4 regions of the Desulfonispora thiosulfatigenes DSM 11270 genome follow, and region 4 is predicted to be linked to each of the others. Evidence: riboswitches for the same ligand, from Rfam matches in the RefSeq annotation. Region 4 holds a riboswitch; each other region holds the start of a gene.

Region 1 (6,172 bases), on a different contig from region 4:
AATTGCATCTAGGGCAGCAAAGGGCTCATCTAAAAATAACATGATAGGTTTTTGAATGAGAGCCCTTGCAATGGCTACTCTACTTTGCTGTCCACCAGATAACTCTGTGGGATATTTATCCTTATGGGAAATAATACCTACTAACTGGAGCAGCTCCTCTGCATAGTTTAATTCTTCCTTGCTTGGCTTTCTTTGAAGTGAAATTGGCAACAGTACATTATCAATAACGGTTTTCCATTCTAAAAGGGTCGGTGATTGAAAAACATAACCAATCTGAGATGAAGGCTTAAAAACTTCTTCCCTCTTAAGATATATTTTACCCTCGTCAGGTTTCAAAAGACCTGCTGCCAGCTTTAGTAAAGTAGTTTTTCCGCATCCGCTTTTACCCAATAGAGAGTGAAATTCCCCTTCATTAACTTGCCAGCTAACATCTTTAATTGCAAAATCAAACTCTTTGTAACAATAATGAATATTACTCAGTGTCAAAAAACTCAAGGGCTTACCTCCTAATCAACGTATAGAGCAAATTTCTCAGAATAATCCTCTGCACTATGTTCGATGTCTACTATGTTGACTAAATCACTTAAATTAAACCGTCCATCATGATGCCAACCTGATTCAGGAGAAGTCATGTTTCCAAGCGCGGTTATACGAGTAACCCCTGCTTTAGCTAATAAGTCTGAAATGGAGAAAAGTTCTTCTGGCGTTGCTGCAATACCTACTGTTTGTAAAAGAGAACGAAACGGTTCAATATATTCAATAATTTCATCAAGTTGATCTACAGCAATAATTTTAATAACTCTATTTAAACAACTAGGTATTAGTTGACTACAATCTTCTTCATAGACAACAGTCCAGTCATTTGATGAATTACTAATTATTTCTTTCATTGGTTCGTGAAGAATGCTGAGCTCTTCTCTGTTTTGCCAAGCAGCATTAGCTGTCATCTCTTCTATGGATAATTCTCTTTTAGGATACCTTTCCTCAAAACATGCCAGTTCGTAAGCAACATATCTGGCAAATTCCTTCGGAGAAACGCTTCCACCCTTTTCAACAAAGAAAAAATGAGGTGAATAGCATCCTTGTTGATCATATCGAATAATATCATTTGCCGCATCATGAGCAGCTTGAACGGCTTTTCGTGCATCTAAAGCCGCATTTGAGACCATCCCAAAACTAATTTTATGACCAAATGGGAGAAACCTAGTTGTAATAGGAATTTGTTCTCTAAGTGAAGCTAATGATTGATTACTCCCATAACCAACTACTAGGTCAGCCTTACTGAAAATCCTACTCTCACGAACTTTGTCTCCCCCTTTCCACCAAACAATTGCGACACAATCAGCTAATCTAGGTTCTATTTCTACCAATGCTTGAACAAATAACCCCGCAAATAAAGGTTCATTACTTGAAACCTTACCGATATTTCCTGATTTCACCATAAGACTAGATATAAGACTCCATATAGGAAGAGCCGGTACATTTCCCGCCCAGATATGAACTACAAGATCTTGTCCTACTGCCTTTGAAAAACCACCTTTTGGCCTAGGTTGAAAATCATCTAAAAGCATAGGATTTTCAAAATCTTCCGTCAAGAATCGATAGAGCTGCGGTTTGCGAAAGGTTTTTAAATATGACGTAAGACCTAAACGAATAATTTCCTCATTATACCCAGTAATAATAGGCAGCAGTTTTTCTGCCTTCTGCCTATAATATGAACTTTTATCGAGAAACTTTGCTATAGTTTGATCTAAAATGTTGATAATTTGGTTTACAGTAAATGATTTAAGTACAGTTCTGCTATTCTTTTTAATCATCTCTGCCACGGCAGAAAGCTGCTCCTCTGAAAGTATAGGTATTTCTATTTCCAATATTTCCCTTTCCCTTTTAAAAGTCAAAGTCTGCCATTCCAGCTTTTCTTGGAAGCTAAGGGGTAAATAGCCGGCCTTTTCTATCATAGAGATACTCCTTTCTTTGCCTGAATAAATTCCTCAACTGCAATAGAGCAACCTTTGGCTTCTGCACCTTCTGACCTGCCCAACAGAAGAAAACCATTTTCTACTTCTACCCCTATATCTTCAGTAAGAATGGTGGTCACCGAGTTAAAATTAGCTAAATCACAATGAACAAGTAAACCTTTTTCCCCTTTAGGTACATCTTGTCCTGTTATAGGGTTAATGACCCTAGTTTTTATCCAATGAGGTCCAGACTTTATTGAAGGAATTACCATGTTTCCATTATCATAAAACTGGGTACTCAGCTCCGTCATACCATACATGTTGATACAATTTTTCCTATCAACTCCAAAGCAACTCGAAAGACGGTTATAAAAGTTATCCAAATTCATCTCTCTTGATTGATTTTTAAATCCTCCTGTATCGAGAATTCTACTCTCTTTAGGCAGATTAAATACTTTTCCCATCTTTTCTAATTCATCTAATATATGTACGAAACTATAGCTTGCACCTAATAACGCACAAGGCTCTCCTGACTTTTCAAAATGTTCTAATTTTTCTATAAGATATTCTATCTTTAAACCATTATCATCAATAAAATAGGAACTATGCTCTGTTCCAAATTCCTGTAGAGCAAAAGCCAGATAATGAGCTAGAGATGAATTTGGCATCTCTTCTTCTGTCGGAAAAAGAATTCCCATGTGAATTTTTTCATTTTTTCCCATAAAGCGTTCTCTAAAATTATATTTCATGGACAAATCATATAAATACAAGTTAGGATGATAATGTTTTCCACGAATCCCTTGCGTTGTGCCACTAGTCATAAAAATCCTTTCAGCTTTATCAGGATTGATACAACTTAAGGAAAAATCTTTAAAAGCATCAACTGGCACCGGAGGAATCTGTCTCCATGTTTTCACTGTTCTTGGGGTAATTCCCTTTAGACGACAATATTTTTGATAAGGTAGATTATGCTTATAATGATAAGCATATAGATACAAAGCAAGCTCATTAAATTGCTCATCTGAAGCATGTCCTTGAACAATAAATTTACTGACATAATTAATTACTTCTTGTTCACTCATATATATATTTCCCCCTAAAAAAAATAAACACTTTGCGTAAGCAAAGTGTAATAATTTAATCACATTCCCTACGCTGGCATTACCCAACAGGTTCAATCGGTCTACGAAAACATCATACTCTCAGCCTTTTCAAGCTCCCGATATAAAATATATTGATTTTTCTTTTAATTAAGTATACTTCTTCTAATAAGTAATATCAACCTAATTTGCCATAGGCTTATCCATAATACCAAAACAAAGTATATTCTATTTTTATTTTTCCGTTTATAGAACAGCTTAAAGGCCTACTTCTTTCGCAAAATAAACTTTATTAAAATTGCCTACTTTTTTAATATTATACGCACAATATCCTGAGTTAAATAGTTCTTTTTGTTTTTCATAGTCAGTATTTAAAACAATAATTGTCTCTTCTTTCTTTAAAGAAAGGGGATTTTGTAAATCTTGATATAATATATATCTTAGTTTATTTCCATATTTTTTAGATATTTTTTTAGCTACCATATTAAGTCCAGTCAAAAACACATTTAAGCTTGGATAATTGAAAGGGGAAACTGTAGCCATGGTATAATGCCACTGGTCTCTTTCCATAACTATTTCTTGTAATTTATTAGCCATTTGTTTCTGCAAATTATTACCTCTAAAATCTGGATGGACAGCTGCTACCTCATAATGAATTACCTTTTTTAATTCTTTTTTGTCTAAATTAAGATCTAGACCTAAGTTATCTTCTTTGTCTCCCGGAACCATAGTAGCAAAATAACCGCATAAATTTCCCTCAAAAAATGTTCCTACCATAATCCCTTGACCTGTTAAAATTTCTAAAAATTCTCCTTCTGATGTAAAGGCATAAATATCAGGATTATTTAAACTATTTATAATTTCATTTTGGAGAAACATGACTTCTTGTAAATTAGATTCATTTAATAAATCAATTTTAAAGATATTTTCAATATTCTTCACCTATGTTTAACCTCTATCCTTTAAAAAAATTTTCTAGATAAATTCTGTTAAGCTTTCCTTGATTTCATTTAGCTGTTTTGCTGATACTCCACCATCTAAAGCTGACAGTAAACTTAAATAGAAGTCTTCTACCTGCTCTTTTATTTGCTTAATGAGCTTTTCAAATTCATCTTCCAGGACACTTTCATATAATGTTTGAATCCTTTTTTGTTCATTTTGTAAATATTCATCTGCCTCAACTGTGAGCACGCGACTAATTTCTTCGCTCATTAATTTGTTTTCACCTTTTTCAAAAAATGCTTTGGGATTTTTAAAATAATCCATAGCCTTTGCAAATAATCCAGATGATATATCTTTAAAAGCCACTTCAAAATCAATTTCTCTTTCATTTTTAAATTCAAAAGTAGAAAAAGATACATCTTGATTGACATCACGAATTTTTTCCCCCAGCATTATCTGATATTCTGCTGTTATTTTTTCTGCAAAGCGATCCAATCTTACCGTTGTTGCTCTCATTTCTTGGGCAAAATCAAACCCAATTTGCTCGAGTAGTTCATTAAGACAATTTCGCAAAACTTGCTTTAAATTATGACCATCATCGCGTAAGACCATCGGATTAAATGATTCTTTAAATAAATCACTAAATCGCAAAAATACTCTTTGCTTTATGTAATAAATTAACTCTTCTGTTTCTTGATCTATTTGATTTTTTAATTTTTTTGCTGTTTGCTGTGTAATAATTTCGGTTATATTTATTTTTTCAGCTTTAATATTTTCTCTTTTCTTTTGTTTAACTACAGCATCTTCATTCGTACTCTCAATTAGTTTTTCTACTAAACTATATACTCGTCTTAGTTCATTTTCAGATGCCCTTGCCGCCATATTTGCTAAATCATGTGTAATAAAATAATAAAAAGATTCCTCAAAAACTGGCATCCCCGAAATAGGAGGATCTACTTTTTCCTTTTTTCTTTTAGTGCATGTAAGCTTGATAATGAATATAAATTAGGTTTTCTAACACCATATTTTATTAAATGCTCGTGAACATATTCGATTACTTCTTCTTTTTCTTCCTCATTATTTGCTAAATCAATAGCATTTATTATGAAAAACATCTTATCTAACTGAAATGAATCCTTTACACGGCCTAGTTGAATCAAGAATTCTCGATCAGGTTTTGAAAACGCATGATTATAATACGTCACAAATAATATAGCGTCTGAATTTTTGATATAATCAAAAGCTACGCTGGTGTGACGAGCATTAATAGAATCTGCTCCTGGTGTATCAACGAGTGTAATACCCCTCTGTGTTAGCGAACAATCATAATAAAGATCAATCCATTCCACAAAACAAGACTTTTCTTCCTTAGCAACGTAATCACCAAACTCATCCATTGTTGTTTCTATTACACTTCCAAACTGTCCTTTAAACGTTTTAAACCCACGTTTAAAGGCTTGTAAAAAGGTAAAATTAGCTTTTTCAGATGCTCCTTGTTGACCAGATTTACTATCAATGTTTTCTACAATTTCTAATGCATTATTTAAGCTTTCTGCATGAAATTCAAATAATTTTAACGCATGATTTATATCCTCCAGCATTGCCACTTCTTCTTTTACTTTAATAATAACAGTACCATGCTGATATTTATTATTTACTGGTTTAATTTTATTAATAGCTGCTGTCATCGGATTTGGCGATACAGGTAAAACCCTCTCACCAATTAATGCATTTGCAAAGGAGGATTTACCTGCACTAAAAGCCCCAAACAATGCAACCGTAAAGCCCTTATTTTCTAATCTATTCCCTTTTTCCTCTAACTCACTTGCCAGCTTTTTAAAACCAGGTAAATCTTTTATTATTTGGGCCGTTTTGTTTAATTTTTCTGATGTCTGCTTCATCCTGTCAGATGATTCATCTAGGGCTAATTTATTTGGGGTGCTTACAACTTTGCTAGTTAACTCTTTATTCTTTGAATTTTTTAATGGCAGGTTACTTTTTTCCAGAATCTTTTGCACTATCATAGTTTTTCCATCGACTACTTCATATTCTTCTTCCACTATATTAAATAAATGACATCTCTCATCCTCCAGAGCCTCTGCATTACTAATTAACATTTCGATCTTTTTTCTATGAGCTTGCTCAGTTGACTCCTGCTTTTTTACCTGTTCA
Region 2 (6,172 bases), on a different contig from region 4:
TATTATCAGCTAAATACTTTAATTTTAATTCATTAGGAGTTCCTTCTAATCCTTTTGTATATGCAGGAGAAACAACAGGATCAGCTAGTTCCCAAATTTTACCGACTGGGTCTTTGAAAGCTCCATCACCGTAAATCATAACTTCAATATTTTTACCAGTCATCTTATTTAATCTAGCTTGAATTTCATCAACATATGTTTGACCATCTCGTGGAAAGAGTTTGATCATTGTTTCAGATGCTTTATTTGAGCCATATAAACCATAATCACTATTATAGCCTCTTTCGTTAGAAGGCTCTGAGCAAATGTCATCAAGACCTAGAACTATTTCAGCACCAGCATTTTTTAAGATTTTTTTAGTTCTTTCTCTACTATGAATATCGGCTACAATTACATTTTTAGTGAACTTTAGGATTTCCTTAGGATTATTTGCTAAGTGAATAATAACATTACCATTTACCCCTAAATCCTTATACATTTGAATATAATCAATATCTGTAAAAGGATGCTTTACTTCTTTGCCAAAAATTTTGCGGTAATCTTCTTCACTTAAAACATCTGTAAACGGATCAATTCCAGCTTCATCCATTTTTTCGATGTCCATTAAATGGTTACCAACTTCGTCTGAAGGATAGCTTAATAACAAATGTACTTTGTCTACCCCTTTAGCGATACCTTCTAAAAGCATAGAAAATCTATTTCTACTTAAAATAGGAAAGACAACCCCAACTTCACCATTTATCTTTTTGCTGACATCTTCTGCAATATCATCTATTGTTATATAGTTCCCTTGAGCTCTGGCCACAAGAGATTCAGTAATCCCCACAACATCTTTATCTCTAAATGTAAACTTTTCTGATTCATAGGCTGCTTTTACAGAATCTACTACGATTTCTACAAGGTCATCACCTTGTTTAACAATAGGTGCTATAATACCTCTAACCGTGGTACCAATAGTCCTTGACATATTTTACTCCTCCTAACCTAACTATACTCATCTTTAACCATTCTTAGGAAGTTTCCCCGTATATATTGTAACTGAATATTATTTTTTTGCAAATGATTATATTGTATACTTTGGTTTTTATATGATTAGTTTTATCTGAAATTAATATACATAATTAACTGAAAGTGTTCTATAAGTATTTAGGTATTCTTATTTAACTATGGGGAAATATATATGATAGCTTGATCTTGAAAGGATAGTTTTATATGACTAATGATACAGTTTATATAATTGGAGCAGGAATAAATCAGTGTATAACGGACTATGAAGGACTTAATCCTCCTTTAACTTTAAACTTTTTTAAAACAATCCTTAAAAGCACAAAGTATCAATCTAAGGAGTATGTGCAAAAGGTTAATTTAGTATATGAGTATATTGAAAAGTACTGGAAAATGGATAAAGAAAATTTAATAAATAGAACATTTAATTTAGAAGAATGTTTTACTCTGATCCAACTTCAATTAATGGAAGCAATTGAAGAAAATAAAGAACAAGAAATATCATATTTACTTAGAATTAATTCTGCCCTTAAAATAATGTTTGTACAATTTTTAGCTGATTTTGAAGAATTCATCAATTCATCAAAGCTAATGCGGGATTTTGGCAAATTAATATATCAGCAAAAACCAAATATAATAACCTTTAATTATGATTGCAATGTAGAAAGATCTATAGAAACAGCCTCAGGTCTTTTAAATGAGAGAAAACATAATCAATATAAGTGGAAATATCCTTTAAGTTATGGAGTGGAATTTGATCAAATAGTAATTGATGGTATAAAGGTAGACCAATCATATTATCAAAAAAACAAATTATATGATTGGAAAATCCTTAAACTACATGGATCCTTAAATTGGTTTAAATATTTACCCGTTGATCAGAAAAGAAATCTACAACAAAATGGAAAAGTAGTATTAACCTCAGAAAAATGGTGGCTTACTGAACCAGAGAATATAGATGGATTAATTATTGATCCTGTAATAATTCCACCGGTATTGTATAAAAATTATAATCAAGAACTAATTTGGGAGTTGTGGGTTAAAGCAAAAGAATGTTTATCCCAGTGTAAAAACTTAATTGTGATAGGTTATTCTTTTCCTCCTACAGATTTTGGAATAAGAAAGTTATTATTAGAGTCATTTGAAAATAATTCTTTAGAAAAATTAGTCATAGTTAATCCTGATACGACAATTGTAAGTAAGTTAAAAAAACTAGTACATTATGACAAGCCAGTCTTAGTGTGTAGTGATTTAAGCGAGTTCTTGCATAAAGTTTAAAAAGCAAATTTTCATAGATAATTTCATAATAATTTGATAAAATTGGATTATAGTACCTTAATTTGGAGGAAGGGTTTTATGTGTCTACGATAAGTATAATTTTAGTTTTACTTTCGTCAGTTACTCATGCGGGTTGGAATCTACTAAGTAAAAAGGATAATTCTTCGATAAGTTATTTTTTTGTAGGAAATATCGCAGCGGGAATTATTTTTTCTCCAATTTTATTTTTTTATCATGATAAATTAAGTTTAATTCCTGATTATGTTTGGGTGCTTTTAATATTAACAGGTTTCTTTGAAGCCCTGTATTACAGCACCTTAGCTTATGGGTATCGTTTAGGGGAAATGTCTTTAGTTTACCCTATTGCAAGGGCTTTACCTATTATTATGGTTACTATATATACAGTAATGATCGGAAAAGCCTCTGATATTTCGCATTCTTACATAATAGGATGTTTGTTTATTGTAGTTGGTTTATTTATTCTACCTCTTGAAAAGATAACCAAAGAAACTCTGAAAAGTCTATTTACCAAATCAATCGGTTTTGCCTTTGTAGCAGCTATCGGTACAGCCGCCTATTCAGTCATTGATGATAAGGCCCTAAGGATTTTAAATGAAGTACCCGATCAGGCTTTTTCATCTTTAGAAGCTTCTTTAATCTTTATGGTTTTTATTGCTCTTTTTTCTTCTGTATGGCTAGGAATATTCACCTTATTTAGCCAGGAGGAAAGAAAATTATTTAGAGAAATAATGGAAAACCATAAAAAAAATGCTACTATTATGGGCTTAGGGATTTATGTCTCGTATGGGATAATCTTATTATCGATGTTATTTGCCAGTAATGTTGCTTATGTTGTTGCTTTTAGGCAAGTCAGTATTCCAATTGGTACTTTGTTTGGTTATTTTATTTTAAAGGAATCTATGTATCTTTTAAAAATTATTGGAACATTCTTAACAGTACTAGGTTTAATTGTAATTGCTATAAGCTAAGGTTGTAGTAATATATTCTATTATATGCTACAATAAGGATAACTTAATATTGTCGCTGGGGGTGCCATGTGGCTGAGAAAAAACAATTAGTTTTTACCCTTTGAACCTGACTTGGTTAATACCTACGTAGGGAAGTTTAGAAAAGGATTATAGCCTCTTTACCTTGCGTAGAGAGGTTTTTTTATTGGGGGTGAAAACAATGGAACTAAATGTAGATAAAATTCATTATTCTTACCAAGAAAACAAAGAACCAGTGTTTGAAAATATAAGTTTTAAAGTAGAAAAAAGTGAATTTATAGCTTTAGTTGGGCCAAGTGGATGTGGAAAAACAACTTTACTACATATTTTAGGAGGTTTATTAGAACCTACCAAGGGACAAGTTTTATTAAATGGTAGTAATACTGATAGAATGGGAAAAATCAGCTTAATGCCTCAGGAAGATTTACTCTTGCCTTGGCGAACAATACTCGAAAATGGTGTGCTTCCTTTAGAAATAAAAGGGATAAAAAAAGAAGAGGCACGAAATAGGGTAAAAGAATTAATAAAAGAATTTGGCTTAGAAGGATACGAAAATGCTTATCCGCATCATCTTTCTGGGGGTATGAGGCAAAGGGTAGCTTTTTTAAGAAATATTCTCACGGGTAATAAAGTTATTTTATTTGATGAACCATTTAGTGCTTTAGATGCTTTAACAAGGTTTAAAATGCAAAAATGGTTACTTAAAATGTGGCAAAAATTCAAACCAACTATTATCTTCATAACTCATGATGTAGAAGAAGCAATATTTTTATCTCAAAGAATATTTTTACTGGGCAAAATACCAAATCGAAATATTAAAGAATTTATAGTTCCTTTTAAATATCCGCGGGATAATGATTTACTAGGATACCCTAAGTTTACTGAAATAAGACAAGCAATATTAAAAGGTCTAGAGGGATTAGAAGAATGAAAAAAATGAAAAATTATAACGCGATCATATTCTTAAGTCTGTTTTTGATTTTTTGGGAGGTAGCTGTAAGACTATTAAAAGTAAAACAATTTATTTTACCAGCACCTACGAAAATAGCGATGGCTTTATGGTCATATAAAAAAGTTCTTTTTACAGTTCATTTTCCTGTAACTTTAGCAGAGGTTATGGCAGGATTACTTATTTCCGTTATCTTATCAGTTTTAATATCTGTTTTAATGCTAAAAAGTAAAAAATTAGAAGAAGGGATTTATCCATTTTTAGTCATTTCTCAAACTATACCCATAATTGTCTTATCTCCCGTAATTATTATGTGGTTTGGGTATGGTTTATCGGGAAAAATAGCTATTACTGTCTTAATTACTTTTTTTCCTATTGTTGTAAATACCTTTGAAGGATTTAAAAGCATTGATATAAAGTATCTAAATCTGTTAAAAACCATGGGGGCAACAGAAAGTCAAATATTTTGGAAGGTTAGAGTACCTGCTTGTTTACCTAATTTTTTCATTGGGTTAAAGGTCGGAGCAGCCGTAAGTGTTATTGGGGCAGTAATAGGAGAATGGTTAGGTGGAAATTCTGGATTAGGGGTATTTAGTAGAAGAATGTCTAGTAATTTAGAAGCTGATGCCGTTTTTGCTGCTGTTATAATTTTAGCCTTGCTTGGAATATTTTTATTCGGAGTAGTCAAAATATTAGAAAAAATTTTCATCCCCTGGTCTTTAAATACAAAAAAAGAAGGGTAGTGTATTGATGAAAAAGCTAGGTATTTTATTCTTATCATTAGTAATGATGTTTTCTTTAGTTGCATGTAGTGATGGAGCTAAAGAACCAGAAAAGAGTGCAGAACAAACTGAAGATTTAAAAGAAGTAAGTATTATGTTAGATTGGTATCCAAATGCAGTTCATTCCTTTATATATGTAGCAGCTGAAAAAGGTTATTTTGAAGAAGAAGGTTTAAATGTAAAGATTAATATGCCAGCAGAAACTAGTGATCCTTTAAAACTAGTAGCAGGGGGAAAAACTACTTTTGCCGTAAGTTATCAACCCGAAATAGTAATGGCTAGAGCAAAAGATATTCCAGTAGTATCAGTAGCATCTATTGTAGGTCATCATTTAAATACCATGATGACTACCACAGACCAAAATATTAACTCACCAAAAGATTTAGAAGGCAAAACTGTAGGATTTTCACTACCTGTTTATGAAGCCGTAGCTAAAACAGTAATTGAATCTGATGGGGGAGATTTAAGTAAAGTAGAAATTATTGATATTGGTTTTGATTTAATCCCTGCACTAGTAACTAAAAGGGTAGAAGCAACTAGCGGTGGATTTATAAATCATGAACAGGTTTTATTAGAAAAAGAAGGACAAAAAATTAAAACTTTTAATCCAGTTGATTATGGTGTGCCAGATTTTTATGAGTTAGTGTTAGTAGTAAGTGAAGATACAGCAAAAAATGATCAAGAAACAGTTAAAAAATTCTGGAATGCGGCAGCAAAAGGACAAGCATTTGTTAAAGATAATCCTGAAGAAGCTTTAACTATTTTACTTTCTCATCAAAATGATAGTTTTCCTTTAGAAAAAGAGATTGAAGAAAAAAGTTTAGAAATCCTTTTACCTTTAATGGAGGACTTTGGTGCACAGTCTTTAGAAAGCTATGAAAATGTGATTGAGTGGATGGCAAAATATAAATTAATAGATAAAAAACCAGAAGCTAAAGATGCTTTTATAAGTCTATAATTTTGCTTGACTAGGTCATTTTAAGGGTAACCTTGCATAGAAATTTAATTTCTGCAAGGTGCCCTTTTTTAATTGTTTTTTCGGTAATTTATGATTATACCCTAGAAGTTGTATTTAAAATATTAATTAGATAATATTACTCTATGTTTTAAATGATATAATAAACTTAATTACTAGGAACAATAATTAATGA
Region 3 (6,172 bases), on a different contig from region 4:
TTAATTCCTGTAATTAACCCAGGAAAAGACATCTTCTTTACTAAATGTCTTTTCTCTGAGTAATAATCCGGACATATGCACGGCCTTTTAAATATATTCATTTATGAAATTATTCATTTTCGGAAATATCTGAGTTAAAAGTTCCATTTTTTTAGCTGAACCACTACTTATTTTACCTAAAAACTCAAGTTCACTCGCAGATAATCTCCCAAAATATAAACTTGTTAAGGTGCCAATCCCCAGATTTACATCAGAAGGCTCTAATGTTTTCGTAACTTTAGCTTTGCCCTCATTAATTTCTACCTTAAAGGTTCCTTCGTTCCAGGTGGCTAAATTATCAGAAATACTTATTTTAATTGTTCCCGTAATATCCCTGGAGTAATCTATACTTTCTAAAGCCTCTTTAGCATCTATTATCCTCGCCATCATAAAAGGGTACATCGTTATGCCCTGTTTCGGATCAGGTAAAGAAAGATAAGTTAAATCATCTACAGCAGCATTCCATTCCAAGGTTTCTACTTGAGAATTATGATTATAGATATATTTTAAAAGAGATTTCTGCGCGTTTATGTTTGCAAAGGCCATTTCTTTGACGATAAATCTATTATCCTGTAAATAATAAAACAAATAACCTATAGGCTTGCCTTGCTCCAATAAAAGAGTTATATATCCTTTTTCAGTTAAATGCTCCTCTACTAATAGCCTCCAATTTTCCTCTGTACGCACAACATATCCATGTTTATTTTTAGTAAACTTATCATAAACCTCTTGCAGTTCCTGATAATCATTTTTATTTTTTATATAATTTTCGTCAATTTGCCTAAATTCACCATACCCTGCCCCTTGCCTTTTTAAATCGCTTATAGGGATAACATATTTTAAATGATGATAGACAAACTCAAAATCATAAGGGTAGTAAAAATGAGCCCTATAAGGCATTAAGATGGAAACAAAGTGTTTTCTCCTTTTCATTTCCCTAAATGATTCCACCATTAAGCCCCTAACAATTCCTTGCCCTCTTGCAGCTGGATCGGTGGCAATGCCGACTATATAAGAAGTATCTAAAGCCTTACCCCGTACATAAATTTGATACGGATTTAATTGTAAATTCGCCATTAATTTATTTTCTGAATAGGAACCGAGGGTATTTTCACTATTGAAGAAATTATTAAAATACCAATTATAAAACGGATCTTCTTCATTTTCAAAACAGTACGCCCACAAACGCATCACTGAAGGCTTATCCTCTTCTTTAATTAAATGAAAGTCCATATCTATCCCTCATTTTTTAAAGTAGCACTATATTTTTTAATGAATTTTACAGGATAATAAGATTCTTTAGCCTTTTTTAACCCGGGTAAACCTAAATCTTCTTCTCGATTTATAAACTTAATTTCACTCCAATTACGAATACAAAAATCTTGATTAATCGTAGGATAAATGCCATTAAGCTCACGATTTCCTTTTTCCACATGAATTACAGCGGTATCTTCATTTAAAAGTTCCCCAAAAGTAAAGGCCTCGACCTTATCATTAACTTTAATTACTCCACCTTTAAATCCTAAATAGGTAAACTGCTTTAAGGCTTCAATTAAAGCATCACGCTCACAAATTAAGCTTCTTTTATCATTAAAATCCTTTTCCTTTTTTTCACACCAATCAATGGCACTTTGAATACAGGATGGGACTAATTCCTCAGTCATATCAAAATATTCATAATCAGAGTAATGCTTTTTGAAATTCTTAATATGATTTCTTTTACGAGAATATTTCCTGCCCTTTAATTCTACTAAATCCTCCGCACTATACACATAATCATGGGTATCAAAATCTTCCGTAAAGTTAAACATATTAGGCCTTTCTTTTTCCATATATGCCATTAAATCTTCCGTAATTCCCCCCATAACAAAGGGTATATTAATTTCTTTAATATAATCTATTAGTTTATCTACAACCTTAAAAAAGCCGTCCTTATTCCTTGGAAAAGGTGGTAGAACGTATGTAGCATCATTTAAGGTTGCCTTCACACATAAAAAATCATCTACAAGGGTCCACGTTATATTATAAGTTTTTCTCCACATATATAGATTAGTAAAGGTACATTCCGATCCTTCGTATCTATCGCTTTTGAAAAATTGATCAAAGATATCTTTATCTTTTAATTCAATCATCTTAAAGTTGATAAATATCACTCCTTATTTTTTTCTATAAATATTAATATCCCTGCTAAAAAATGCTTATCTATTATTATACACCTTTGTCAATAGTTTTTGTGGTAAAACATGATTTAACTTTTAGCTGATATATATTTTCTGAATAATAATCGTAGACAGTAAGTTTATTTCCCCTTATTATCCCCAAAGTCTTGACTTTTCTCACCATTATAATAACATGATAGTATAAAAAGGTTAAATATTATATTAGTACTACACTAGGGGAGCTAGAACGGCTAGCTGAGAAAAAGACCTTTATCTTTAACCCTTTAAACCTGATCTGGATAAAACCAGCGTAGGAAAGTGTGTCTATTTTCAAAAGCACACTACTATAGTTTGTGCTTTTTTTTATTTTTTATCAAAAGAAAGGATGAATTTTCATGAAAACTGCTTTAACTATTGCTGGTTCTGATTGTAGTGGCGGAGCTGGAATACAAGCCGATTTAAAAACCTTTTCTGCCCATGGTGTCTTTGGAATGAGCGTTATCACTGCCATCACTGCGCAAAATACCCAAGGAGTATCTGCAGTAGAAAATTTAAGTGCCGAAATGGTTTCTAAACAAATTGAAGCAATTTTTACGGATATAGAAGTAGATGCAGTAAAAATTGGAATGGTTTCTGAAACTAAAATTATTAAAACTATCGCAGAAAATCTCAAAAAATATCAGGCGCAAAATGTGGTAGTTGATCCTGTAATGATTTCAAAAAGCGGTTTTGATTTATTACAACCTGAAGCTAAAGAAGCCCTTATTTCCCACCTTTTACCTCTTGCTGAAGTAGTAACACCTAATATCCCAGAGGCTGAAGTAATTGTCGGAATGAAAATTGATACTGTCGAAGATATGGAAAAGGCTGCTTTATTAATTCACAAAATGGGCCCTAAAAAAGTATTAGTTAAAGGTGGACATCTCACCGAGGATGCAATCGATGTTCTTTATGATGGTAAAAAAATAACGCATTATACCTCAGAAAGAATTAATACAAAAAATACTCATGGGACAGGCTGTACCCTTTCTTCTGCAATCACGGCTAATTTAGCTAAAGGGGCTAATGTTGAAGAGGGAGTTAGAGAGGCTAAGGAATATATAACAACTGCTATTAGACATTCTCTTGCTTTAGGTAAAGGATATGGACCGACTAATCATTTTTATTCTCTATACCAAAAGGCTGGTATGCTCGATTAAAGGGGGATTTACATCTTGGAAATATATCAAAAAACCACAAAATTACTAATAGATGTGCGTGAAAAGAGTCCTCTAGTACATCATATAACTAATTATGTTACTGTAAATGATTGTGCAAATATTGTCCTAGCCCTTGGGGGATCCCCTGTAATGGCTGATGATGAAAAAGAGGTTAAAGAAATGACTTCTCTAGCTCGGGCGCTTGTTCTAAATATTGGCACTTTAAATACTCGCACAATTGATTCTATGATTATAGCAGGAAAAACAGCAAAAGAAAGAAATATACCCATAATTTTAGATCCTGTGGGAGTGGGAGCAACAAAACTTAGAACTCAAACAGCCAAACAACTTTTAGCAGAAGTTAATCCAACTATTATCCGAGGAAATATGTCTGAAATTAAAATCTTAGCTGGCATAGATGGTAATATTAAAGGTGTCGACTCTATGGATGATATGCAAAATGGCAAAGAAATTGCTCTTGAGCTTTCCCATAAATTAAATGCTATTGTTGCAATTACAGGTAAAATTGATATTATTTCAAATGGAACAAATACTACTTTTATTGCTAATGGTCATAAATTATTATCTCAGGTTACGGGAACAGGATGTATGTGTTCATCACTCGTGGGTACATATGCTGGTGTCACTGAGGATTATTATAGTGCGGCTATTGCTGGGATTTTATCCATGGGACTAGCTGGTGAAAAGTCTTTCAATAGTTTAAAAGATTCTGAAGGTGTTGGCACATTTAGAATGAGAATATTTGATAATATTTATAATTTAACACCAGAAATATTAGAAGGCGAGGGAAAAATCCATGAAGAATAAACTAGACTATGCTTTATACCTAGTTACAGATCGAGGTATTTTAGGAGATAGGGATTTAGAAACGGCTGTTGAGCAGTCTATTTTAGGTGGAGCTACTATTGTGCAATTGCGTGAAAAGGATATTTCTTCTTTAGATTTTTATAATATTGCCAAAAGTCTCAAAAAAGTAACTGATAAATATAATGTACCTTTATTAATTAATGATCGCCTAGATATCGCCCTTGCGGTAGATGCTGCGGGTGCTCATATTGGTCAAGAAGACTTACCGTGCGCAGTAGCTCGTAAAATGCTAGGACCTGATAAAATTTTAGGAATTACGGCTAATACAGTCGAAGCTGCCCTAAAAGCTCAGGAAGAAGGAGCCGATTATTTAGGAGTGGGAGCTGTTTATCCAACAGGTAGTAAGGAAATAGATAAACCTATTGGCGTAGAGCAATTAGGAGTGGTGAAAAAAGCAGTTAATATTCCTGTAGTTGCTATTGGGGGCATTAATGAAAATAATATTTCTGAATTAAAGCCTACAGGGATTGAAGGCGTTTCAGTTATCTCCGCTATTTTAGGTAAAGAAGATATTAAAAAAGCTAGTGAGGAATTGCTTTCAATTTTTAAAGATAATTAATTATCTAGGCTACATATGCTCGGGCAAATTCAAAGGAATGAGCGTACGTAGCCTAGATTATATATTACTCCTCTAATTCCTTGAGCCAGATGCTACTACTTGCATCACTTGGCATTCTCCAGTCTCCTCTTGGGGATAAACTTACTGAGCCTACCTTTGGACCATCGGGTATGCAAGAACGTTTAAATTGCTGCGAAAAGAATCTATGATAAAATACTTTTAACCATTTTAAGATGGTCTCTTTAGGATATTTATCTTTAAATGCTGTTTCTGCTAAGAATAGAATTTTCTTAGGGCTCATGCCATAACGCAAGAAATAATACAAATAAAAATCATGTAATTCATAAGGTCCTACTAAGTCTTCTGTTTTTTGCTTTATTGCCCCTTCTTTATCCGTCGGGATTAATTCTGGACTGATCGGCATATCAAGTATTCCATAAAGGGTTTCTTTAAGACCGTACATATTATTATCTGCTGCCCATTTTAATAAGAATTGTACTAAAGTTTTAGGAATACCAGAATTAAGCGAATACATAGACATATGATCTCCATTATATGTAGCCCAGCCTAGGGCTAACTCTGACAAATCACCTGTACCCATTACGAGCGCATTATTTTTATTAGCATAGTCCATTAATATTTGCGTTCTTTCCCTAGCTTGGACATTTTCATAGGTTGTGTCTAGTATCTTTTTATCATGTTCAATATCTTTAAAGTGAGTTAAGCAAGCTTCTGTGATATTTATTTCTTTACTAGTTACACCTAGCTTTTCCATTAAATCGCGAGCATAATTATAAGTTAAATCGGATGTTCCAAATCCCGGCATAGTAATTGCTAAAATATTTTTTCGCTCAATATTCAGGAGATCAAAGGTTTGGACAATTGATAATAAAGCTAAGGTAGAATCTAATCCTCCAGAAATACCCACAACTACTTTATCAATTTTTGTATGTTCTAGTCTTTTAGCTAAAGCCGCTGTTGTGATAGAAAATATTTCTTGGCAATGACTATCTAAAGTTTTTTCTTCCCCTGGCACAAATGGTAAAGGGTTTATTTCTCTAGATAATGTGCTTAACCTAAAATCTTTAACATAGCTAAAATTAATGATTTCGGTATTTAACTCTTGGGTTAAAAAGGTCGTATTTTCACTAAAGCTTGTATTTTTTTGACGCTCAGAAATTAATCTTTCTATGTCTATTTCACTTATTATTAATTCACTTTCGCGATTAAATAGCTGTGACTCTTTTAATGAAGTACCATTTTCATAAATCGCACTATCCCCCCCAAAAACTAAGTCTGTGGTGGATTCATGTACTCCTGCAGATGCA
Region 4 (6,172 bases):
ACCAACATGAATATGACCACAATTATCACATTTCCACTCTTGTTTTTCTTCTCTTTCAAAAACTTTTCCTTCGTTTAGGTTTTCTAGTAGTTTTAAATATCTTTCTTCATGTTCTTTTTCAATGCGAGCTACTTGTTCAAAAAGATAAGCAATCTTATCGAATCCTTCTTCTTTAGCTTCTTTTGCAAACTTTGCATACATGTCTGTCCATTCGTAGTTTTCACCAGCTGCAGCATCCTTTAAATTCTCTTTTGTATCTGGGATACCATCATGTAAAAGTTTAAACCAAATTTTAGCATGTTCTTTTTCATTATTAGCTGTTTCTAAAAACAAATCAGCTATATGATTAAAACCATCTTTTTTTGCTCTAGAAGCATAATATGTATACTTGTTTCTTGCTTGTGATTCGCCCGCAAAAGCTGCCATTAAATTTGCCTCAGTTCTTGTTCCTTTTAGATCCATTTCTTTTCCCTCCTATAAGTAACTATATAGTATATTTCAACATTCTATTTAAATGTCCTGTTTTTAATTTTAATTATTTAGATTTTAAGGTGTATTAACTGCAACTATACCATAAAAAAATTCCGATAAATTTAGAGTTTTATCTATTTCAAATCCTTCAGAAACTAATAAATCAATAACTTCATTTTTATCAATTCTATCTTGTATAGGGGGACCTTTTTTATCTTGTCCCATTTCCCATTCTATTATCGCTAATTTACCCTTATCTTTTAAAATTCGTTTAATTTCTTTTAAAAAGGTGTTTTTATCTTCAACTTCATGAAGTACATTTACTAGTAATGAAAAACTAGTTGATTTATTTTCTAGCTTTAGCTCATATTCATCAGTCTTAATACCTACAATATTAAAAGACTCAGCTACAGAAGCTCTTCTTTCCACCTCTGAAAGCATTTCATCTGACGTATCCAAAGCATATACCTTATTATTAGGATCAACAATGTTTGCAGCAGATATTGTAAAATAACCAATCCCGCAACCAATATCTGCTACTATATCATCTGTAGACAGCCCTAATATTTTTAATGTATCTAAAGGAGGTAAGTTCTGACGCCTCCACTCATTATCGAGCATATCTTTATTTTTAGATTCAAATTTATGTACCATAATTACCTCCTTGGATAAAAGCATATTCACTAAACTATCAGAAAAAAATTCCAGTTATATCATCTTTAGGCCAACATCTTAAAATAATCTATAACCTCTTTCGCATTACCTTGAAAAACCATTTCCCTGGTACACTTTTTCATTTGATAAGAATACATAGGATCATAGTATTCTTTTAAAAGTATTTCTATCCAATTTCTATGTAAGTCGGGTTTATTAGAACCAATTTGTATTTTAAATGCATCTTCAAATACATTTAAAAGTCTTTTATGACCTTCAACGCCTAATCTTTTCTGCAGCTTATTTATACTTCTAGTGATATAACCAGACCACTCTATAAGCCCTGTTGAATGTCCAAATGTATCTATATAATTAGCTTGTGACATGAGTACATACTCATTAAAGGTAATTTGAACCCGCTCTTCAAAAGGTACATTCAATACCACTAAATTACCCTTTCTAAAAAACTCAAATAACTCTTTTGGTATAAAACAATAACCAATATTTCGTGATTCATCTTCTAATATCATATATTTATGTTTCTCATGTTTATGTGAGATAAGAGCATAAGAAAGATTATTTTCAAAATCAATTTGACTAGGTTGTGGTGTAACATGATTTCCAAATGATGAACCACGATGGTGGGCAATTCCTTCTAAATCAATTGCATTTTTAAGTTCTTTTAGAAGTATTGTTTTACCAGAACCTGTATATCCTCCTAGTAAAATCGGTGTACTTATTTGTTTTTCCGGAGAAAGTTCTTCTATTAAATAATTCCTAAACGCTTTATATCCTCCCTGAAGACGCAGTACATCATTACCAGTAGCTTCTTTTATCCATTTTTGAGTTATTGCAGAACGCTGACCACCTCTAAAACAGTAAATCATAGTATTAGGGTGCTTAGTGATATAAGATGACCAGGCATCTATCCTGGACTTTCTTAAATCTCCAGAGACTAACTGGTGTCCTAATTTTACAGCTTCTTTATTTCCTTTTTCTTTATAACAAATTCCAACTAAATGTCTTTCTTCATCATTCATAAGAGGTAAATTTATTGCATTTAAAAAGGCACCCTTTTCATACTCTATAGGAGCTCTAACATCTATTAGTGGGATTTTTTCTAAGACAATTTTTTCAAAGTCATTATATGTATAATTGCTTAAACTAGATCTATTCATTTGTTAAGGCTGAGATTTCAGCTCCATTACTATACTCTGTTAATTTAATGTTTTCCATATAAATTCTCCTTTATTCAAAACTCATATCCCAAAATCCCATTTCATATCGACATGCTTCTAAAAAGATTGTCATTAACTTTTCTTTTTCTTCTTCGTCAATATCTTTACATATCCTATCCACAAGCTCACAAGACTTAATACTAAAATCTTCGAATCCTTCTCCAGCGTAATCTTCAATCCAAGGATAGTAGTAATTGTCTTTAGCATTATTATTACCATTTTTAATACATTGTTCTTTTAAAGTTTTTCCTATATATTCATAAGTTAGTGTACAAGGAAGCGCAGACATAAAAATCTCTTTAATATCCCCACCCTCTTTAAAGCTTAACATATAATCTAAATATGCTCTATTTGCAGGTTCAATTTTCATATTATCAATCATAAAAACATCAAGATTAAAATCTTTAAGATATCTAATATGCATATTAGTTTCTTCTGCAATTACAACACCTATACATGTATGTAAAAATTGCAAATCTTCTATTCTATCAGATAATAAGAATGCATGTGCATATACCTTACCATAATCCTTTAGATATAATGTGTCTTGTATAAGATACTTTTTAAATTTTTCTTTTTCTAAACTTCCATCCCCTAGTCCCTTAATAAAGGGATGTTTCATGTAATCTTCATAATATTTTTTCACTCTCTGATCTTCAATAATCATTTTAGCAAAACTCATATTTTCACCCTCTTATAATTTTACTAATTCTCTAAATTTATTTAATGGTAACAATGTTAGAACAATTGAACTAGCTAATGCTTCTACTCCATATCCAAGCAAACTATATCCTGCCGCATAATACCAGACATTCATACCCTCTGGTGCAAAATGACCAAAGAAAATTATTCCTGAATAAATACTAAATAAAATAGATATAATTGAAGCAAATATAGCCCCTAAAAACAATTTACTCTTTTTATCAATACCAAAGATAGGAGTAAATGCTATCGCCATCATTCCACCTAAATAATCTAGGGGTATTTGTAATGGGAAAAAGGGTGGAGCAACGACAATTTTGGTAAGTCCAACAACAATACCACAAATTAGCGCTTCTTCCTTTCCGGCTATCACAGCTAGTACCATAATAGGAAGTATAGATAATAAACTACAGCCTCCTCCTTGTGGAAATGGCACTATTTTAATCATGTACAAAACAAGGGTTAATGTTGTAACAACTCCAATTCTCGTTAACCTTCTTGTATCTAATTTAAATCCTTTTAGATTAACACAAGTTATAACACTAAGTACTACTGTGAAAATCACTGCTAAAAAAATTGCTATACTCATTCTATTTTCCCCCTTTTTATAGAAAAATGCAACTTTCTCTGATAAGTTAATTAGAATTTTGCAATAAAAAAAAACGTGCACCTAACTGGTTAGCACGTTTAAAAATACTAATATAACATATTTCCTACGCTGGCATTACCCAGATCAGGTCAGAGGTCAGAAGATACATCTTCTATCTCAGCCGTTTACACAGCTCCCTTATATTTTTCTAAATTATATCTTAAATTTCTAATTTATTCAATATTTTAATAATTATCTGCGATTATCTAATAATATTATTAACTCTCTTTATTAATAATATCTGCCTTAATATAAAAACCGACAGAAGATACAGATATATTTTTTCAGTAAAAAACCTCTTAAAGAATTAACTTTAAGAGGTTTAAATTGACTAGATAACTGTGATGTTTTCAGCTTGAGGACCTTTAGCTCCTTCAACAACGTCAAAAGATACATTTTGACCTTCTTCAAGAGTTTTGAATCCTGTTGAGTTGATTTGTGAAAAATGTGCAAATACGTCTTTACCATCTTCACCTGTAATAAAACCAAAACCTTTTTCTGCGTTAAACCATTTTACTGTACCATTCATATAATAATACCTCCGAAATTTCATTCCTTTAATCCTGTGCAAAAATTATTAGTACTAAAATTCCCGAAATAACAATACCAAATCTAAACTTAGTAAACTCAGAACATATTACATAATAAATATTTACTGCTGAATTAAGGTAAGTTCATTCTATCATGAATTTATATTCTGTGCAAGTATTTTTATGATATTTTTTATTTTTTTTTGCATTTATTTATAATTATATTTTTCAAGTGTAAATTTACAGGTATTTTATTAGTTTAAAACTTTATTATGCGTCTACTTCTAACACTACGGGACAGTGATCACTCCCCATAATTTCTGCATGAATTTGGGCATCTTTTATTTTGTCTTTTAACTTTTCCGAAACTAAAAAATAATCTATTCTCCACCCTACATTTTTTTCTCTTGCTCTTGCCATATAAGACCACCAAGTATAAGCTTCAGTTTTTTCAGGATAAAAAAATCTAAAAGAATCAATGAATCCAGCCTCTAAAAGTTTAGATATTTTATCTCTTTCTTCATCAGAAAACCCTGCATTTTTTCTATTTGTCTTGGGATTTTTTAAGTCGATTTCTGTATGAGCAACATTAAAGTCACCACAAGTTATAACAGGCTTTTGACTATCTAACTTTTGTAAATATGCTTGAAAATCATTTTCCCAATTCATACGATAATCCAATCTTAAAAGCCCTCTTTGCGAATTTGGTGTGTAAACATTTACAAGATAGAAATTAGGAAATTCCATTGTTATAACCCTACCTTCTTGGTCATGTTCTTCTATTCCTATGCCATAAGTCACAGATAAAGGGGTATATTTTGTAAAAATCGCTGTACCAGAATATCCTTTTTTAACTGCATAATTCCAGTATTGTTCATATCCCTCTAACTTTAAATCAATTTGACCTTCTTGTAATTTTGTCTCTTGAATAGAAAATATATCAGCATCTACTTCAGTAAAGTAATCTAAAAATCCTTTTTTAACACAAGCCCTTATACCATTAACATTCCAAGAAACCAATTTCATCTAAAAAACTCCTTATATAAATATTTGAACCGTTTACAAGATATAGTTGAAAACGAGATTATAATAATTTAAAACTATTTAAATTGCAAATTTATTTACAATTTCTTTAAGTTTAGTTGCTAATTCACTTATAGAATTAGTATTTGCAGATACTTCTTCAAAAGAAGCCGTTTGTTCTTGTACTGCAGCAGCTACGTCCTGAGTGCTATTACTGTTTGCTTCAGATATTTCACTTAAAACAACTGAAGCATTTTTAATATTTTCAAATTCTGCTAAGACAATTCCTACTATTTGTTTAATTTCTTCTGATTCTATTAGTGTAGTATTAGAATTTGCTAAAATTAATGATAACTGGTTTTCTAATCCTTCCATAGAATCTTCTTGAATTTTAATTTTAGCTACTAATTCATCCATAGATTGATTAACATCATTACTTTTCATACCCATATTTTTAACTATTTCATTAATATTACTAGCTGATTTATCTGTTTCTTCTGCTAATTTTCTAATTTCGTCAGCTACCACTGAAAAACCTCTTCCATGTTCTCCAGCACGTGCTGCTTCAATTGAGGCATTTAAAGCCAATAAGTTGGTTTGTCCAGAAATATTTTTAATAAGTTCTACAATTTCTCTAATATTTATTGAATAATGATTTAAATCATTAACAACCTGCGAAGCTGATTCAATTGCAGTAATAAAATCAGTTAATTCTTGGGATTGTTTGAATACATATTCATTACCCACCTTTACAGAATGCTCGGTTTCTTTAGAATAACCCAATGTCATATTTGCTTTTTGATTTACATTTTTAAGTTCTACTTGAAGTTTATTTATTAAATCTAGTAACTTCTCTATTTCATTACCTTGAGTAATAGATCCATCTGAAACCTCCTGAGATGAAT

The links. Region 4 has a riboswitch for thiamine pyrophosphate ahead of B8965_RS00085 (energy-coupled thiamine transporter ThiT). Riboswitches for the same ligand answer to the same signal wherever they lie in the genome.
Region 1: linked by a shared signal. The riboswitch ahead of B8965_RS01150 (LuxE/PaaK family acyltransferase) and the one ahead of B8965_RS00085 (energy-coupled thiamine transporter ThiT) in region 4 are both predicted to bind thiamine pyrophosphate.
Region 2: linked by a shared signal. The riboswitch ahead of B8965_RS01565 (ABC transporter ATP-binding protein) and the one ahead of B8965_RS00085 (energy-coupled thiamine transporter ThiT) in region 4 are both predicted to bind thiamine pyrophosphate.
Region 3: linked by a shared signal. The riboswitch ahead of thiD (bifunctional hydroxymethylpyrimidine kinase/phosphomethylpyrimidine kinase) and the one ahead of B8965_RS00085 (energy-coupled thiamine transporter ThiT) in region 4 are both predicted to bind thiamine pyrophosphate.

The regions. Positions count from the first base shown of each region.
Region 1 is NZ_FWWT01000006.1:30,744-36,915, forward strand. It holds gene B8965_RS01140 (ABC transporter ATP-binding protein) at 1-495, opposite strand, end outside; gene B8965_RS01145 (acyl-CoA reductase) at 507-1,958, opposite strand; gene B8965_RS01150 (LuxE/PaaK family acyltransferase) at 1,955-3,040, opposite strand; TPP riboswitch at 3,088-3,191, opposite strand; gene B8965_RS01155 (hypothetical protein) at 3,317-4,000, opposite strand; gene B8965_RS12570 (hypothetical protein) at 4,034-4,936, opposite strand; gene B8965_RS01160 (dynamin family protein) at 4,954-6,172, opposite strand, start outside.
Region 2 is NZ_FWWT01000007.1:26,910-33,081, reverse strand. It holds gene B8965_RS01580 (coenzyme F420-0:L-glutamate ligase) at 1-967, opposite strand, end outside; gene B8965_RS01575 (hypothetical protein) at 1,213-2,283, shown strand; gene B8965_RS01570 (EamA family transporter) at 2,364-3,272, shown strand; TPP riboswitch at 3,320-3,422, shown strand; gene B8965_RS01565 (ABC transporter ATP-binding protein) at 3,472-4,221, shown strand; gene B8965_RS01560 (ABC transporter permease) at 4,218-4,982, shown strand; gene B8965_RS01555 (ABC transporter substrate-binding protein) at 4,990-5,979, shown strand.
Region 3 is NZ_FWWT01000015.1:23,730-29,901, reverse strand. It holds gene B8965_RS05195 (GNAT family N-acetyltransferase) at 88-1,272, opposite strand; gene B8965_RS05190 (DUF2156 domain-containing protein) at 1,275-2,171, opposite strand; TPP riboswitch at 2,424-2,532, shown strand; gene thiD (bifunctional hydroxymethylpyrimidine kinase/phosphomethylpyrimidine kinase) at 2,594-3,397, shown strand; gene thiM (hydroxyethylthiazole kinase) at 3,413-4,225, shown strand; gene thiE (thiamine phosphate synthase) at 4,215-4,844, shown strand; gene B8965_RS05170 (NAD(+) synthase) at 4,909-6,172, opposite strand, start outside.
Region 4 is NZ_FWWT01000005.1:6,275-12,446, forward strand. It holds gene rbr (rubrerythrin) at 1-462, opposite strand, end outside; gene B8965_RS00070 (class I SAM-dependent methyltransferase) at 547-1,125, opposite strand; gene mnmH (tRNA 2-selenouridine(34) synthase MnmH) at 1,191-2,303, opposite strand; gene tenA (thiaminase II) at 2,374-3,045, opposite strand; gene B8965_RS00085 (energy-coupled thiamine transporter ThiT) at 3,058-3,654, opposite strand; TPP riboswitch at 3,759-3,864, opposite strand; gene B8965_RS00090 (cold shock domain-containing protein) at 4,046-4,243, opposite strand; gene B8965_RS00095 (exodeoxyribonuclease III) at 4,515-5,270, opposite strand; gene B8965_RS00100 (methyl-accepting chemotaxis protein) at 5,349-6,172, opposite strand, start outside.